2 regions of the Streptacidiphilus sp. MAP12-20 genome follow, and region 2 is predicted to be linked to the other one. Evidence: riboswitches for the same ligand, from Rfam matches in the RefSeq annotation. Region 2 holds a riboswitch; the other holds the start of a gene.
The links. Region 2 has a riboswitch for glycine ahead of gcvP (aminomethyl-transferring glycine dehydrogenase). Riboswitches for the same ligand answer to the same signal wherever they lie in the genome.
Positions count from the first base shown of each region.

Region 1 (6,988 bases), on a different contig from region 2:
AGGAGGACCACCACGGCACCGCCCAGAAGGGCGAGCTTGTCCTTCTTCAGTCGCTCCCAGGCGATACGCCCGGGTGAGCGGCCGATGATCTTCGCGGGAGCGACCGTGGGGTCAGCTGGAACCTCCAGTGTCGCGGTCCCGGAGTCGTGGAGTGGCGCAGTCATATGGAGAAGACCCCCAAGCCGGTGGTGACCGGCACACGGTGCCCGGTCGACCTGCCTGGACACGCTCCGGGATAGGAGAGCGAGCCCGCGGACACGGTCGCAGTTCACTAGTGGTGCCAAGTGCTGAGTGCGGAATGCTGATGTGCTGGGCACAATGCCCGAAAACTGATGGTGCGTCAGTGCATGGGTGCACGTGCGGTGGTTCCACGTGCGGTCGTCGTCCGGCGGGGCGTTCGGGTCGGGTGCGACCGAGGTGTCCGACGGGGACGACAAGCGAGAACGGCACATGGCCGCCCGGCTTGTTGCAGAACTCTTCATCAAGGGCGCATAAGTCCGAAAGACCCGCCAGTGAATGGTTTCCTAACCGTGACCTGCATCGATGCAAAGCCGCAACCTGCGAATACGTCGATTCATCGGCTCCTCGGCACCCAAGGGCCGCAGGGCGTCGACGCGTGTAGATCAGATTTCCGCTGGTCAGGCGGCCGCATGCCACCACTCCGGGAAGTGTCAGAGCCGTTCGTAGCAGGTCGGAACCCGTGCCGAGAGCCAGGCCGCGACCTGGTCATAGGGATCGGCGAGCGCGACGGTGGACACGGCGAGCCCGTCGGGTGCGGCGACGAGCGCGCGCTGCATCATCCGCCGGACGGCGTCGACGGACTGCTCGGACGAATCGGTCATCTCCAGACCAAGCACGACATATGGCTCACCGAAGGACGGTTCCACCCAAGCTCGTCGCAAAGACAGCACAGCGGGCGTTTCGCCTGCAGCGGTGTGGAGTTGACGGAAGAACGCGGCGGTCGCAGCGGGGCTGCCGACGCTCTCGGGCACGCTGCTCGGCGGCGCGTCGACGGTGGTGAGCGAGAGCGGGCCGGCCGGCAGCCGGTCGAGACCGCCCGCGATCCGGCGCAGATCCGCCCACGGGATGCCGACGCCGCCGCCCGCGACATGAGGGTTCAACCAGAGACCCCACCGCTCGCGGTACAGCGCGGCGGCGACCTCGGCCCCCGGCACGACCTGGTGCCGCCGCGTCCACCCGGACGCGGCGAGCTGCTCGGCGGAGGTGACGCAGGGGGCGTAGCCGTAGCCGTTGACCTCGAGGTTGCCGTACTGGACATCGGGGCTGCCGGGGACGCCGTGCCACAACAGCATGAAGAGATCGCCTGCGGCGATCTCTTGCAGCAGCGCCTCGTACCGGTCGTAACGGCCGGGCGCGAGCTCCCGCAGTGCCGCTTCGATCATCGTTCCGCCCCCTCACGATCCGTCGCCGAGCAGCCTAGCCGTGGGGCAGACGAGGTAGCTGCACTACCTCCAGGGGCGCGAGGAACTGCGCGACAGGCCACCCACGCAGCTGGCAGGCCGAACGAGCAGGGCCATCCGCACAGCGTGGGTACTCGCGCAGTTCCCCGCGCCCCTGAGGGAGGTGCAACGTCAGCGTGCGAAGAAGGGGGCGACTGTCTGGAGCATCCATTGCGCCGTGGGGTCCTGGGCGACCGCGTCGAGGAGGACGAGGGAGACCTCGAAGGGGAGCGGCGCCTGGCCCAGCGCGCGGCCCAGCGCCAGACCCACCGCCTCGTGGTCCCCCGCGTCGTAGCGGGCGAGTTGGACGCCCACGAACAGCTTCGGGGTGTCGCTCTCCACCTGGACGTAGGCCCGACGTGCCGTCAGGACGACCGGCAGTGCCGCCAGTTCACCCGCCGCCGCGGCCAGGAACTCGTACGGGTCCTCATGCGGTTCCGGCTCCCACGCCGTCGCGCGGACGCCCTCCTCCGTCGGGTCGCCGCAGAGGTCGGGGACGCCGGCCGCCGGGACCGGGAGGCCCACCGCGCCCTCGGGGTTGACCGCCAGGCCGACGCCCTGCGGCAGGCCGCGGGCCAGCTCGTGGACCGGCGCGATCGCGTACGGCATCTCCGGGCCGGCCACCGCGCGCAGCTGCGCCTCCGAGCTGAAGACCGGGACGAAGGGCTGGCCGGCCAGCTCCGTCGTGGGCAGGTCGAGGGTGACTCCGTCGCGGCTCGGGCCGGCCGGCATGGGGACCCAGACGTAGCTGCGGCCCAGCACCTCCATCACCCGCGGCGTCGCGCCCGGGTCGCCGACGGACGCCGCCAGCGCGAGCTCCAGCTCGTTCTCCGGCCAGACGCCCGGCCGCTGCTGCCCCTGCTGCGGGATGCCCGGGTACTCCTGCACGCTCTCCTCCACCTGTTCGCCACAGCTCCGGCGTCATGCCATGATGAGCCCACCCACAATCGCATAGAGGCCGATCGAACCCGCGCGGGAGAGCTCGGCGACACACTGTACGAACATGTGCTCGCCGGCGCCGAAGGAGCAAGTCCTCCCCCGAATCTCTCAGGCACAACACCGCACGGGCGAGGCAGTTCTGGAAAGCGACCCAGCCATCCGACCGGCCGGGTCCACCCACGGTGCAAGCCGTGCCCGTAGGCACGGTGAAGCTCTCAGGTTGCAGCGACAGACGGGGAGGGTCCCTGCCGCAGCATGCCCAGATTGCTTGGAGATCCCGCTATGTCTCTCCGCCTGACCGCGCTGGACGCCGTCCATCGCTCCCTCGGCGCCACCATGACCGACTTCGCCGGCTGGGACATGCCGCTGCGCTACGGCAGTGAGCGCGAGGAGCACCTGGCCGTCCGCACCAAGGCCGGCCTCTTCGACCTCTCCCACATGGGCGAGATCACGGTCACCGGCCCGCAGGCAGGCGAGCTGCTGGACCACGCGCTGGTCGGCTTCGTCTCCGCGCTCGCGGTGAACAAGGCCCGCTACACCATGATCTGCGCCCCGGACGGCGGCATCCTGGACGACCTGATCGTCTACCGCACCGGCGACGCCGAGTTCATGGTCGTCGCCAACGCCTCCAACGCGCAGCTGGTGCTGGATGAGCTGACCGCCCGCGCGGAAGGCTTCAACGCCGTCGTGCGTGACGACCGCGACGCCTACGCGCTGATCGCCGTCCAGGGCCCCGACTCCCCCGCCATCCTCGGCTCGCTCACCGACGCCGACCTGCCGGGCCTGAAGTACTACACCGCCCTCCCCGCCACCGTGGCCGGCCGCCCCGCGCTGCTCGCCCGGACGGGCTACACCGGCGAGGACGGTTTCGAGCTCTTCGTCGCCCCCGGCGACGCGGAGGCGATCTGGGCCGCGCTGACCGAGGCCGGCGCCTCCTTCGGCCTGATCCCCTGCGGCCTCTCCTGCCGCGACACCCTGCGCCTCGAGGCCGGGATGCCGCTGTACGGGCACGAGCTGAACACCTCGCTGACCCCCTTCGACGCCGGCCTCGGCCGCGTCGTGCGATTCGACAAGACGACCAACGACGGCGAGTTCGTCGGCCGCGCCGCGCTGGAGAAGGCCGCCGAGCAGGCCGCCGCAACCCCCCCGCGCGTCCTGGTCGGCCTGGTCTCCCCCGGCCGCCGGGTGCCGCGCGCCGAGATGAACGTGGTGGACGCCGAGGGCACGGTCATCGGCGTGATCACCTCCGGTGCGCCCTCGCCGACCCTGGGCAAGCCGATCGCCATGGCCTACGTCGACGCCGCCCACGCCACGCCCGGCAGCAGCGTCGCCGTGGACGTCCGCGGCACACACGAGCCGGTCGAGGTCATCGCTCTGCCGTTCTACAAGCGCGCCCGCTAGCGCTCGCTCGTTCTGTCACCAGAATTCTCTTGGGGTCGCCGACCCCCGTTTCGCCGTACCCACACCTCATCCGGGAGAATCGCGTCATGAGCAACCCCCAGCACCTCACGTACAGCAAGGAACACGAGTGGCTGACGGCCGCCGAGGGCGGCGTCGCGACCGTGGGCATCACCGCCTTCGCCGCCGACGCGCTCGGTGACGTGGTCTACGTCCAGCTGCCCGAGGTCGGCGCGCAGATCGCTGCCGGCGACACCTGTGGCGAGCTGGAGTCGACCAAGTCCGTGAGCGACCTCTACACCCCCGCCGCCGGCGAGGTCGTCGAGGTCAACCAGGCCGTCATCGACGACCCGGCCCTGGTCAACTCCGCGCCGTTCACGGACGGCTGGCTTTTCAAGATCCGCCTGGACGGCGAGCCCGAGGGTCTGCTCAGCGCCGACGAGTACACCGCCCACACCGGCGGCTGACGAACGACGAGCCGAACGACTGACGAGCCGAGGGATCACACACACGCCATGACTGTCCTCAACCAGTCCCTGCACAGCCTCGACCCCGAGGTCGCCGCCGCGGTGGACGCCGAGCTGCACCGGCAGCAGTCCACCCTGGAGATGATCGCCTCCGAGAACTTCGCCCCGGTGGCGGTGCTCGAGGCCCAGGGTTCGGTGCTCACCAACAAGTACGCCGAGGGCTACCCCGGCCGCCGCTACTACGGCGGCTGCGAGTACGTCGACGTCGTCGAGCAGCTCGCGATCGACCGGATCAAGGCGCTGTTCGGCGCCGAGCACGCCAACGTCCAGCCGCACTCCGGCGCCCAGGCCAACGCCGCCGCGATGTTCGCGCTGATCAAGCCCGGGGACACGATCCTCGGTCTGGACCTGGCCCACGGCGGCCACCTGACCCACGGCATGAAGATCAACTTCTCCGGCAAGCTCTACAACGTGGTCGCCTACCACGTCGACGCCGAGACGAACCTGGTCGACATGGACGAGGTCGAGCGCCTGGCCAAGGAGCACCAGCCCAAGCTGATCATCGCCGGCTGGTCCGCCTACCCGCGTCAGCTGGACTTCGCCGCGTTCCGCCGGATCGCGGACGAGGTCGGCGCGCTGCTCATGGTCGACATGGCCCACTTCGCCGGCCTGGTCGCCGCCGGGCTGCACCCCTCCCCGGTGCCCTACGCGGACGTGGTCACCACGACGACGCACAAGACCCTCGGCGGTCCCCGCGGCGGCGTGATCCTGTCCAAGGCCGAGTACGCCAAGAAGATCAACTCCGCGGTCTTCCCCGGCCAGCAGGGTGGTCCGCTGGAGCACGTGATCGCCGCCAAGGCCGTGGCCTTCAAGGTCGCCGCCACGGAGGAGTTCAAGGACCGCCAGCGCCGCACCCTCGAGGGCGCCAAGATCCTCGCCGACCGGCTGCTCCAGTCGGACGCGGTCGAGGCCGGCGTCTCCGTCCTCTCCGGCGGCACGGACGTGCACCTGGTCCTGGTGGACCTGCGCAAGTCCGAGCTGGACGGCCAGCAGGCCGAGGACCGCCTGCACGCGGTCGGCATCACGGTGAACCGCAACGCGGTCCCCTTCGACCCGCGCCCGCCGATGGTCACCTCCGGCCTGCGCATCGGCGCTCCGGCGCTGGCCACTCGTGGCTTCCAGGCGGAGGACTTCCGCGAGGTCGCCGACATCATCGCCGAGGCGCTGAAGCCGTCCTTCGACGACGCCAAGTCCGCCGAGCTCGCGGCGCGCGTCAGCGCGCTGGCGGCGAAGCACCCGCTCTACCCGGACCTGTAGGTCTTCCGGGGCCCGGAAGTTTCCGGGCCTGCCTGTCCTTCCATAACGGCGGGGCATCTCATAACGGCGGGGCACCGCGCACACTGGAACCAGACGGTGGCGCGCGGTGCCCCGGCGTGTCTTCCTCCGTTCGTCCCTCACCACAAGACAAGGGCGTCCTCGTGGCCATCAGCGTCTTCGACCTCTTCTCCATCGGCATCGGCCCGTCCAGCTCCCACACGGTCGGCCCGATGCGGGCGGCCCGCATGTTCGCGCGCCGGCTGAAGTCGGAGGGCCTGCTGGCCGACGTCCACTCGGTGCGGGCCGAGCTCTTCGGCTCGCTCGGCGCGACCGGCCACGGCCACGGCACCCCGAAGGCCGTGTTGCTCGGCCTGGCGGGCAACTCGCCGCGGACGGTCGACATCGAGCAGGCGGATCTCGACGTCGCGCGGATCAAGGCCACCAAGCGGCTCTCCCTGCTCGGCACGCAGGAGATCGCCTTCGACCCGGACAGCGAGCTGGTCCTGCACCGCCGCCGCTCGCTGCCGTACCACGCGAACGGCATGACGCTCTGCGCCTACGACGCGGCCAGGACCCCGCTGCTGGAGAAGACCTACTACTCGGTCGGCGGCGGCTTCGTCGTCGACGAGGACGCGATCGGCGCGGACCGGGTGGTGCCCGACGACACCGTGCTGAAGTACCCCTTCCGCACCGGCGCCGAGCTGCTCCGGCTCACGAACGAGACCGGCCTCTCCATCTCCTCGCTGATGCTGGAGAACGAGAAGGCCTGGCGGACCGAGGCGGAGATCCGCACCGGGCTGCTGGAGATCTGGTCCGTGATGCAGGAGTGCGTCCGCAACGGCATGAACCACGAGGGCATCCTCCCCGGCGGCCTCAAGGTCCGCCGCCGCGCGGCGAGCGGCGCACGGGCGCTGCGCGTCGAGGGCATCGGTCCGGCGAACGCGATGGAGTGGGTCACCCTCTACGCGATGGCGGTCAACGAGGAGAACGCGGCCGGCGGCCGCGTGGTGACCGCGCCGACCAACGGCGCGGCGGGGATCATCCCGGCGGTCCTGCACTACTTCCTGAACTTCATCCCCAGCGCGGACGAGGACGGCATCGTCCGCTTCCTGCTGACCGCGGGCGCGGTCGGCATGCTCTTCAAGGAGAACGCCTCCATCTCCGGCGCCGAGGTCGGCTGCCAGGGAGAGGTCGGCTCCGCCTGCTCCATGGCCGCGGGCGGCCTGGCCGAGGTCCTCGGCGGCACGCCGGAACAGGTCGAGAACGCGGCGGAGATCGGCATCGAGCACAACCTCGGCCTCACCTGCGACCCGGTCGGCGGCCTGGTCCAGATCCCGTGCATCGAACGCAACGGCATGGCGGCCGTCAAGGCCGTCACCGCTGCGCGCATGGCGCTGCGCGGCGACG
Region 1 is NZ_JBGCCK010000017.1:3,453-10,440, reverse strand. Features, by position in the region: gene ABIA32_RS22610 (ABC transporter permease) at 1-164, opposite strand, end outside; gene ABIA32_RS22605 (enhanced serine sensitivity protein SseB C-terminal domain-containing protein) at 672-1,403, opposite strand; gene ABIA32_RS22600 (enhanced serine sensitivity protein SseB C-terminal domain-containing protein) at 1,593-2,348, opposite strand; glycine riboswitch at 2,424-2,532, shown strand; gene gcvT (glycine cleavage system aminomethyltransferase GcvT) at 2,682-3,800, shown strand; gene gcvH (glycine cleavage system protein GcvH) at 3,887-4,264, shown strand; gene glyA (serine hydroxymethyltransferase) at 4,313-5,581, shown strand; gene ABIA32_RS22580 (L-serine ammonia-lyase) at 5,743-6,988, shown strand, end outside.
Region 1: linked by a shared signal. The riboswitch ahead of gcvT (glycine cleavage system aminomethyltransferase GcvT) and the one ahead of gcvP (aminomethyl-transferring glycine dehydrogenase) in region 2 are both predicted to bind glycine.

Region 2 (6,988 bases):
CAAGCGACTGCTGGACGCCGGCGTCTCACTGCAGAGCATCCGGACGGCCGTCGACCATTTGGCCCAACGCCCGCAGGACGCCCTCCCCGGCATCACGCTCATGAGCGACGGCGCGACGGTCTACGAGTGCACCTCGGCGCACCAGGTCGTCGAGCTGCTCCAGGGCGGCCAGGGGATCTTCGGCATCGCGGTCGGCGCGGTCTGGCGCGAGGTCGAGTCCACGCTGAGCCGGCTCCACGGCGAGCGCACCGACACGGGCGAGACCCTGGTCGGCTTCGACCCCTCCGACGAACTGGCCCGCCGCCGCAACCGCGCGGGCTGAACCGCGCGTCCGCCTCGTCAGGAAGATCGACGAGGCGGGGAGCGGTGGGTCGCGGTGCGGATGCGGGTCGGAGTGGGCGGATGGCTGCGTGCGCTGCGCAGGGAACGCAGGGCACAGCGGCGGGTCTTCCAGCTGATCACCGTGCTGGCCCTCGCCGGACTGGTGCCGACGGCCGTGGTCTGGTTCCAGAGCAGCTGGCGGCTGCGGACCGTCGCCGACGCGCCGGCCGAGCCCGTGGTGGTGGTCTTCGGCGCCGGCCTCGACGCACCGGGCAAGCCCTCGCCCTACCTCGCCCACCGCCTGGACGCGGCGCTGGTCCTGTACCGCGAGGGGCGGGTGCGCGCGGTCCTGGTCTCCGGTGACAACGGGCGCGCCACCTACGACGAGCCCGACGCCATGCGGGACTACCTCGTCGCCCGCGGCGTCCCCGCTGCCGTGGTGGTCCGCGACTACGCGGGCTTCAACACCTGGGACTCCTGCAGCCGGGCCCACCGGATCTTCGGCGTGACCCGGGCGATCCTTGTGAACCAGGAGTACGCGATCCGGCGCGCGGTCTCCCTGTGCGAGACCGCCGGCATCGACTCCTACGGCATCGGCGTACAGGAATGGCACGACCAGACCTGGGACTACGGTGCCGTGCGCGAGATCGCCTCGGCGGACAAGGCCGTGCTGATCGACGAACTGTTCCACCCGGACCCGCACCTGCTCGGTCCGAAGGTCTCCACTCTCGCCTCGCTCGAGGCCGCTGCCGCGCGCTGAAACGCGCTGAAACGCGCTCAAACGCGTCACCAGGGCTGTTGTCGTACCTGTGCGCGATGATCGGGCCATGCGCTCCGTCCCGTCGATCCTGCACCTCGACATGGACGCCTTCTTCGCCTCGGTGGAGCAGGCGTCCAAGCCGAGCCTGCGGGGAAAGCCGGTGGTCGTCGGCGGGCTCGGCGCGCGCGGGGTCGTGGCCACGGCCTCCTACGAGGCGCGGCGCTTCGGCGTGCACTCGGCCATGGCGATGGCCCACGCGCGGCGGCTGGCGCCCAACGCGGCGTTCCTGATCCCGCGCTTCGAGCTGTACCGGCAGATCAGCGACCAGGTGATGGCCCTGCTGCGGCAGCTCTCGCCGCTGGTCGAGCCGCTGAGCCTGGACGAGGCGTTCGTCGATCTCGCAGCCGGGCCCTACGGCGAGCTGCTGGAGATGGGCGGCGCGGAGCTGGCGCGCGCACTGGGGGAGGATCTGCGGGCGGACATCCGGTCGAAGGTCGGGCTGACCGCCTCGGTGGGGCTGTCCACGACGAAGTTCCTCGCCAAGATCGCCTCCGAGCAGGCCAAGCCGGACGGACTGGTCCTGATCGAGGCGGGCCACGAGCAGGAGGTGCTGCAACCGCTCCCGGTGCGTGCGCTGCCGGGCGTCGGCCCGGCCACGGCCGAGACGCTGCGCCGCGCGGGGCTGACGCTGGTCTCCGACGTGGCGGCGCTGTCGCAGGAGGAGCTGGTGCAGCTGCTGGGGCGCGCGCACGGCGCGGGCGTCCACGAGCTGGCCCAGGGCCGCGACGAGCGGCCGGTGGTCCCTGACCGGGACGCGAAGTCCGTCTCGGTCGAGGACACCTTTGAGGTGGACCTCGGCGACCGGGACCGGATCATGCAGGAGCTGGACCGCTTGGCGGACCGCTGCGTCCGTCGGCTCAGAGCGGCAGGGCGCTCGGGTCGCACGGTGGTGGTGAAGATCCGCCGCTTCGACTTCAGCACGCTGACGCGCTCGGAGACCTTGCCGGCTCCGACGGACGATCCGCTGGTGATAGCGCAGATGGCGCGGCGGCTGGTCGACTCCGTGGAGCTGCTGGGCGGCATCCGGCTGCTCGGCGTCGGCGTGACGGGTCTGGCGGACTGGACGCAGGAGGACCTCTTCGCGCAGGCGCAGCGGGAGGAGCTGGAGCTGGAGGAGGAACTTGAGGAGGAGATGGAGGAGTCGGACCCCGAGCCCGGCACGGAACCGGCCTACGGCGGCCCCTCCGGCCCACGCGCGTTCCACCCCGGCGGAGAACTGACAGGCCGTCGCTGGATGCCGGGACAGGACGCGGAGCACGAGGACTTCGGTCACTGCTGGGTCCAGGGCAGCGGCGTGGGCCGGGTGACGGTCCGTTTCGAGTCCCCGGACTCACCTGTCGGCCGCGTCCGCACCTTCTCCGTCGACGACCCGGCCCTGACACCGGCCCCAGCGTTGCCGCTCCGGCATGACTCCGACGAGTAGGTGCACCACCAGGGGCGCGAGAACCACCCTGTGCGGATGGCCCTGCTCTGTTCAGGGACTCACCACATACGGTGGCTTGTCGCGCACGCAGTTCATCGAGCAGAGCCTCGCGCCCCTGAAAGGCGCTACGCGCCCATGGCGTGGTCGGGGAGGTCCGGGTTGTGGCCCATGGGGGTGGCCTGGCGGATGCCCGCCGCCGCGGGGGTGCCGGCGAGGGGCGGGCCGCCCAGAGGGGCTCCCGCCGCAGGGGGAGTGACGGGCGTGCCCGCGGGGCGCGAGCCGTCCTGGACCTGGATGTGCTCGCGGTGGAGCTGCTCGCGGACGACCTCCTCCTCCGTGATCCGCTCGGTCACCAGGCGGATCCGCTCCACCGGGACGATGGTCTTGCGGACGACCAGCCGCTCCTCGTGGAGGGTCACCTCCTCCACGCTCTCCGCGATCTCCGCCTCGGTCAGCTGCGCCCGCTCCTCCGCGCTGACGGGCACCCGCTCCACCCGGATGCGCTCGCGGACGACCGGGACGCGCCGCTCGACCTGCTCGGTCGTCACGTACTTGCGCAGTCGCGCGCGGCCGAGGACGCGCCACTCGGTGCTGATGTCCAGGCGCTCCTCGCGGCAGACGAACTCGACAGGCTCAGGGACCGGATCCTTGGCGCTGGTGGACGTCGCCGGGATGCCCATCCCGGGCAGCGGGTCGGTCAGCGGGTCGGGACGACGCTGCGCATCGGTCGCCGCAGACGTCCGGGTCATGTCGATCGCGCCGGTCCTGTCGGTCGTGCCGGTCGTGCCGGGGAACGGCGCCGCCGGGGGAGCCTGGACCGCAGGGGTCGACATCGCCGCAGCAGCAGGCGCCGCCGCGGCGGCCGCACCTGCCGGGCCGGAGATGTCCGGCTTGGGAGCGGTGCCGGTCAGGAAGGACGAGGTCCGGCCCGCGCTCGAGAGCGGCTCCACCACGGGCGTACTCGACAGCGTTCGTTCCACCGGCTTCTCCTCCGTCTTCGCAGCCGCACCGGCTGCTCCGGCCGCACCTGCCGCCATTCCGGCAGCGGCTCCTGCCGCCGCCGTTCCCGCTGCTCCCGCTGTTCCCGCCATGGCCGTCTTCGGGGGCGCGCCCGCTCCGTCCGGCCCGGCGCCCGCGGCAGCGCTCGCCGCCGCGGTGGACTGTGTCGACTTGTCGGCCAAGCGGGCGCCGGAGTCCGCCGCGTGCTGGCCCGTGCCGGTCGGCACCTCGAGCCCGTAGTAGCGGTAGAGCTGGAGCTCCTGCGCCGGCGACAGGTGCTGGCCCACGCCGAAGTCGGGGGAGTCCTTCACCTGCGACTTCTCGTAAGGAACCCGCAGCTCGTCGGAGACGAACTCGCTCGTCGTCAGTGGCACGAAGGCGTCGCGGCCGAAGAGGCCGGTCCGCACGGCGGCCCATTCGGGTTCTCCGGTGGCGTCGTCGAGGTAGACCTCGTCCACCGTGCCGATCTTCTCGCCGTGCTTGTCGACGGCCTTGTGGCCGATCAGATCCCTGGGGTCGATCTCGGTCTGCACGCTGTTCCACTCCTCCGTCGGCCGCGCCGGTCTTTTCAACTGACGAACGTGCTCAACTCATACGAAAAGGCACAATGATCGCTTTGTCGAACGTACGCAGCTCCACCGGGTGTGTCGCTGCTCCGTACGGGTTGACCAGGGCTCGTTCGACGCTCGGGCCACGCTGGTAGGCTGGCGATCGACCGTCGAGCATGCGCGGGAGAGTCCGAGCGTCCAACTGGACGAGCGGCGCCGAAGGAGCAAATCCTCCCCGGAATCTCTCAGGCCGAAGTACCGCGCAGGCGAGGTCACTCTGGAAAGCAGCACCGCGTCGGCAGGTTCGGGGCGGTGCTCACCGACGGTGAAAGCCGGCTTCGGCCGGTGAAGCTCTCAGGTTCCATGACAGAGGGGGAGGTCGTCCGGGTGCCCCACAGCGCCCACCGGGTCCGACCAGGAGGCCACACTCCCCATGACGTCCTCGCTTTCCGCGCTGGAGCAGTCCAGCCCCTTTGAGAACCGCCACATCGGCCCGGACGCCGAGGCCCAGGCGAAGATGCTGGCGCAGGTGGGTTACGCCTCCCTCGACGAGCTGACCGCCGCCGCCGTCCCGGACGCCATCCGCAGCCTCACCGCGCTGGACCTGCCCGCCGCCCGCTCCGAGGCGCAGGTGCTGGACGAGCTGCGCGAGCTGGCCGACCGCAACCAGGTGCTGCGCTCGATGATCGGGCTCGGCTACCACGGCACCTTCACTCCGCCGGTGATCCTGCGCAACGTGCTGGAGAACCCCTCCTGGTACACCGCGTACACGCCGTACCAGCCGGAGATCTCCCAGGGCCGCCTCGAGGCGCTGCTCAACTTCCAGACCATGGTCACCGACCTGACCGGCCTGCCGACCGCCGGCGCCTCCCTGCTGGACGAGGGCACGGCCGCCGCCGAGGCCGTCGCGCTGGCCCGCCGGATGGGCAAGGTCAAGGGCGGCGTCTTCGTCATCGACGCTGACACCCTGCCGCAGACCGTCGCCGTCATCGAGACCCGCACTGTGCCGACCGGCATCGAGACCGTCGTCGCGGACCTCAGCGAGGGCATCCCGGCCGAGATCGCCGAGCGCGGCGTCTTCGGCGTCCTGCTGCAGTACCCGGGCGCGTCCGGTGTCGTCCGCGACCTGGCCCCGGTCATCGCGCAGGCGCACGAGCTCGGCGCGGTCGTCGCCGTCGCGGCCGACCTGCTCTCGCTGACTCTGTTGAAGTCCCCGGGCACGCTCGGCGCGGACATCGCGGTCGGCACGACCCAGCGCTTCGGCGTCCCGATGGGCTTCGGCGGCCCGCACGCCGGTTACATGTCCGTGCGCGCCGAGTACGCCCGCAGCCTGCCCGGCCGCCTGGTCGGCGTCTCCGTCGACGCCGACGGCAACCGCGCCTACCGCCTGGCGCTGCAGACCCGCGAGCAGCACATCCGCCGCGAGAAGGCCACCTCCAACATCTGCACCGCGCAGGTACTGCTGGCCGTCATGGCCTCGATGTACGCGGTCTACCACGGCCCGGACGGCCTGGCCCAGATCGCCTCGCGCACCCACCGCTACGCCGCCGTGCTCGCCGAGGGCCTGCGCCGTGGCGACGTCGAGGTCGTCCACGGCGCGTTCTTCGACACCGTCACCGTCCGCGTGTCCGGCCGTGCCGCCGAGGTGGTCGAGGCCGCCCGCGTCGCCGGGGTCAACCTGCGCCAGCACGGCGCCGACCTGGTCGGCATCGCCTGCGACGAGACCACCACCCGCGCCGACCTCGCCGCCGTCTGGGCCGCGTTCGGCGTCCCCGCCGACCAGGACGTGGACGCGCTCGACGCGGAGGCGGGCACCGCCCTGCCGGAGGCGCTGCTGCGCACCGACGAGTACCTGACCCACCCGACCTTCCACGCGCACCGCTCCGAGACCGGCATGCTGCGCTACCTGCGCAAGCTCGCCGACAAGGACTACGCGCTGGACCGGGGCATGATCCCGCTCGGCTCCTGCACGATGAAGCTGAACGCCACCACCGAGATGGAGGCGATCACCTGGCCCGAGTTCGCGAACGTGCACCCGTTCGCCCCGGAGCAGCAGGCGGGCGGTTACCTGCAGCTGATCCGCGAGCTGGAGCAGCGCCTGGCCGAGGTCACCGGCTACGACGCGGTGTCCATCCAGCCGAACGCGGGCTCCCAGGGCGAGCTGGCCGGCCTGCTGGCCGTCCGCGCCTACCACCACGCGAACGGTGACACCGGCCGTGACGTCTGCCTGATCCCGTCCAGCGCCCACGGCACGAACGCGGCCTCCGCGGTGATGGCGGGCATGCGCGTGGTGGTCGTGAAGACGCTGGCCGACGGTGACGTCGACGTGGACGACCTGCGCGCGAAGATCGAGCAGCACCGCGAGCAGCTGGCCGTGCTGATGGTGACCTACCCGTCGACGCACGGCGTTTTCGAGGAGAACATCGCCGACATCTGCGCCTCCGTGCATGAGGCCGGCGGCCAGGTCTACGTCGACGGCGCGAACCTGAACGCGCTGGTCGGCCTCGCCAAGCCGGGCAAGTTCGGCGCGGACGTCTCGCACCTGAACCTGCACAAGACCTTCTGCATCCCGCACGGCGGCGGCGGCCCCGGTGTCGGCCCGGTCGCGGTCCGCGCGCACCTCGCGCCCTACCTGCCGAACCACCCGCTGCAGCCGTCGGCCGGCCCGGCCACCGGCGTCGGCCCGATCTCGGCCGCGCCCTGGGGCTCGGCGGCGATCCTGCCGATCTCCTGGTCCTACGTCCGCCTGATGGGCGGCGAGGGCCTCAAGCGCGCCACGCAGGTGGCCGTGCTGAGCGCCAACTACATCGCGAAGCGCCTGGCCCCCTACTACCCGGTGCTCTTCACCGGCCCCGGCGGGCTGGTCGCGCACGAGTG
Region 2 is NZ_JBGCCK010000027.1:8,716-15,703, forward strand. Features, by position in the region: gene ABIA32_RS28670 (MerR family transcriptional regulator) at 1-322, shown strand, start outside; gene ABIA32_RS28675 (vancomycin high temperature exclusion protein) at 383-1,081, shown strand; gene ABIA32_RS28680 (DNA polymerase IV) at 1,149-2,564, shown strand; gene ABIA32_RS28685 (DUF2382 domain-containing protein) at 2,690-4,096, opposite strand; glycine riboswitch at 4,283-4,382, shown strand; gene gcvP (aminomethyl-transferring glycine dehydrogenase) at 4,545-6,988, shown strand, end outside.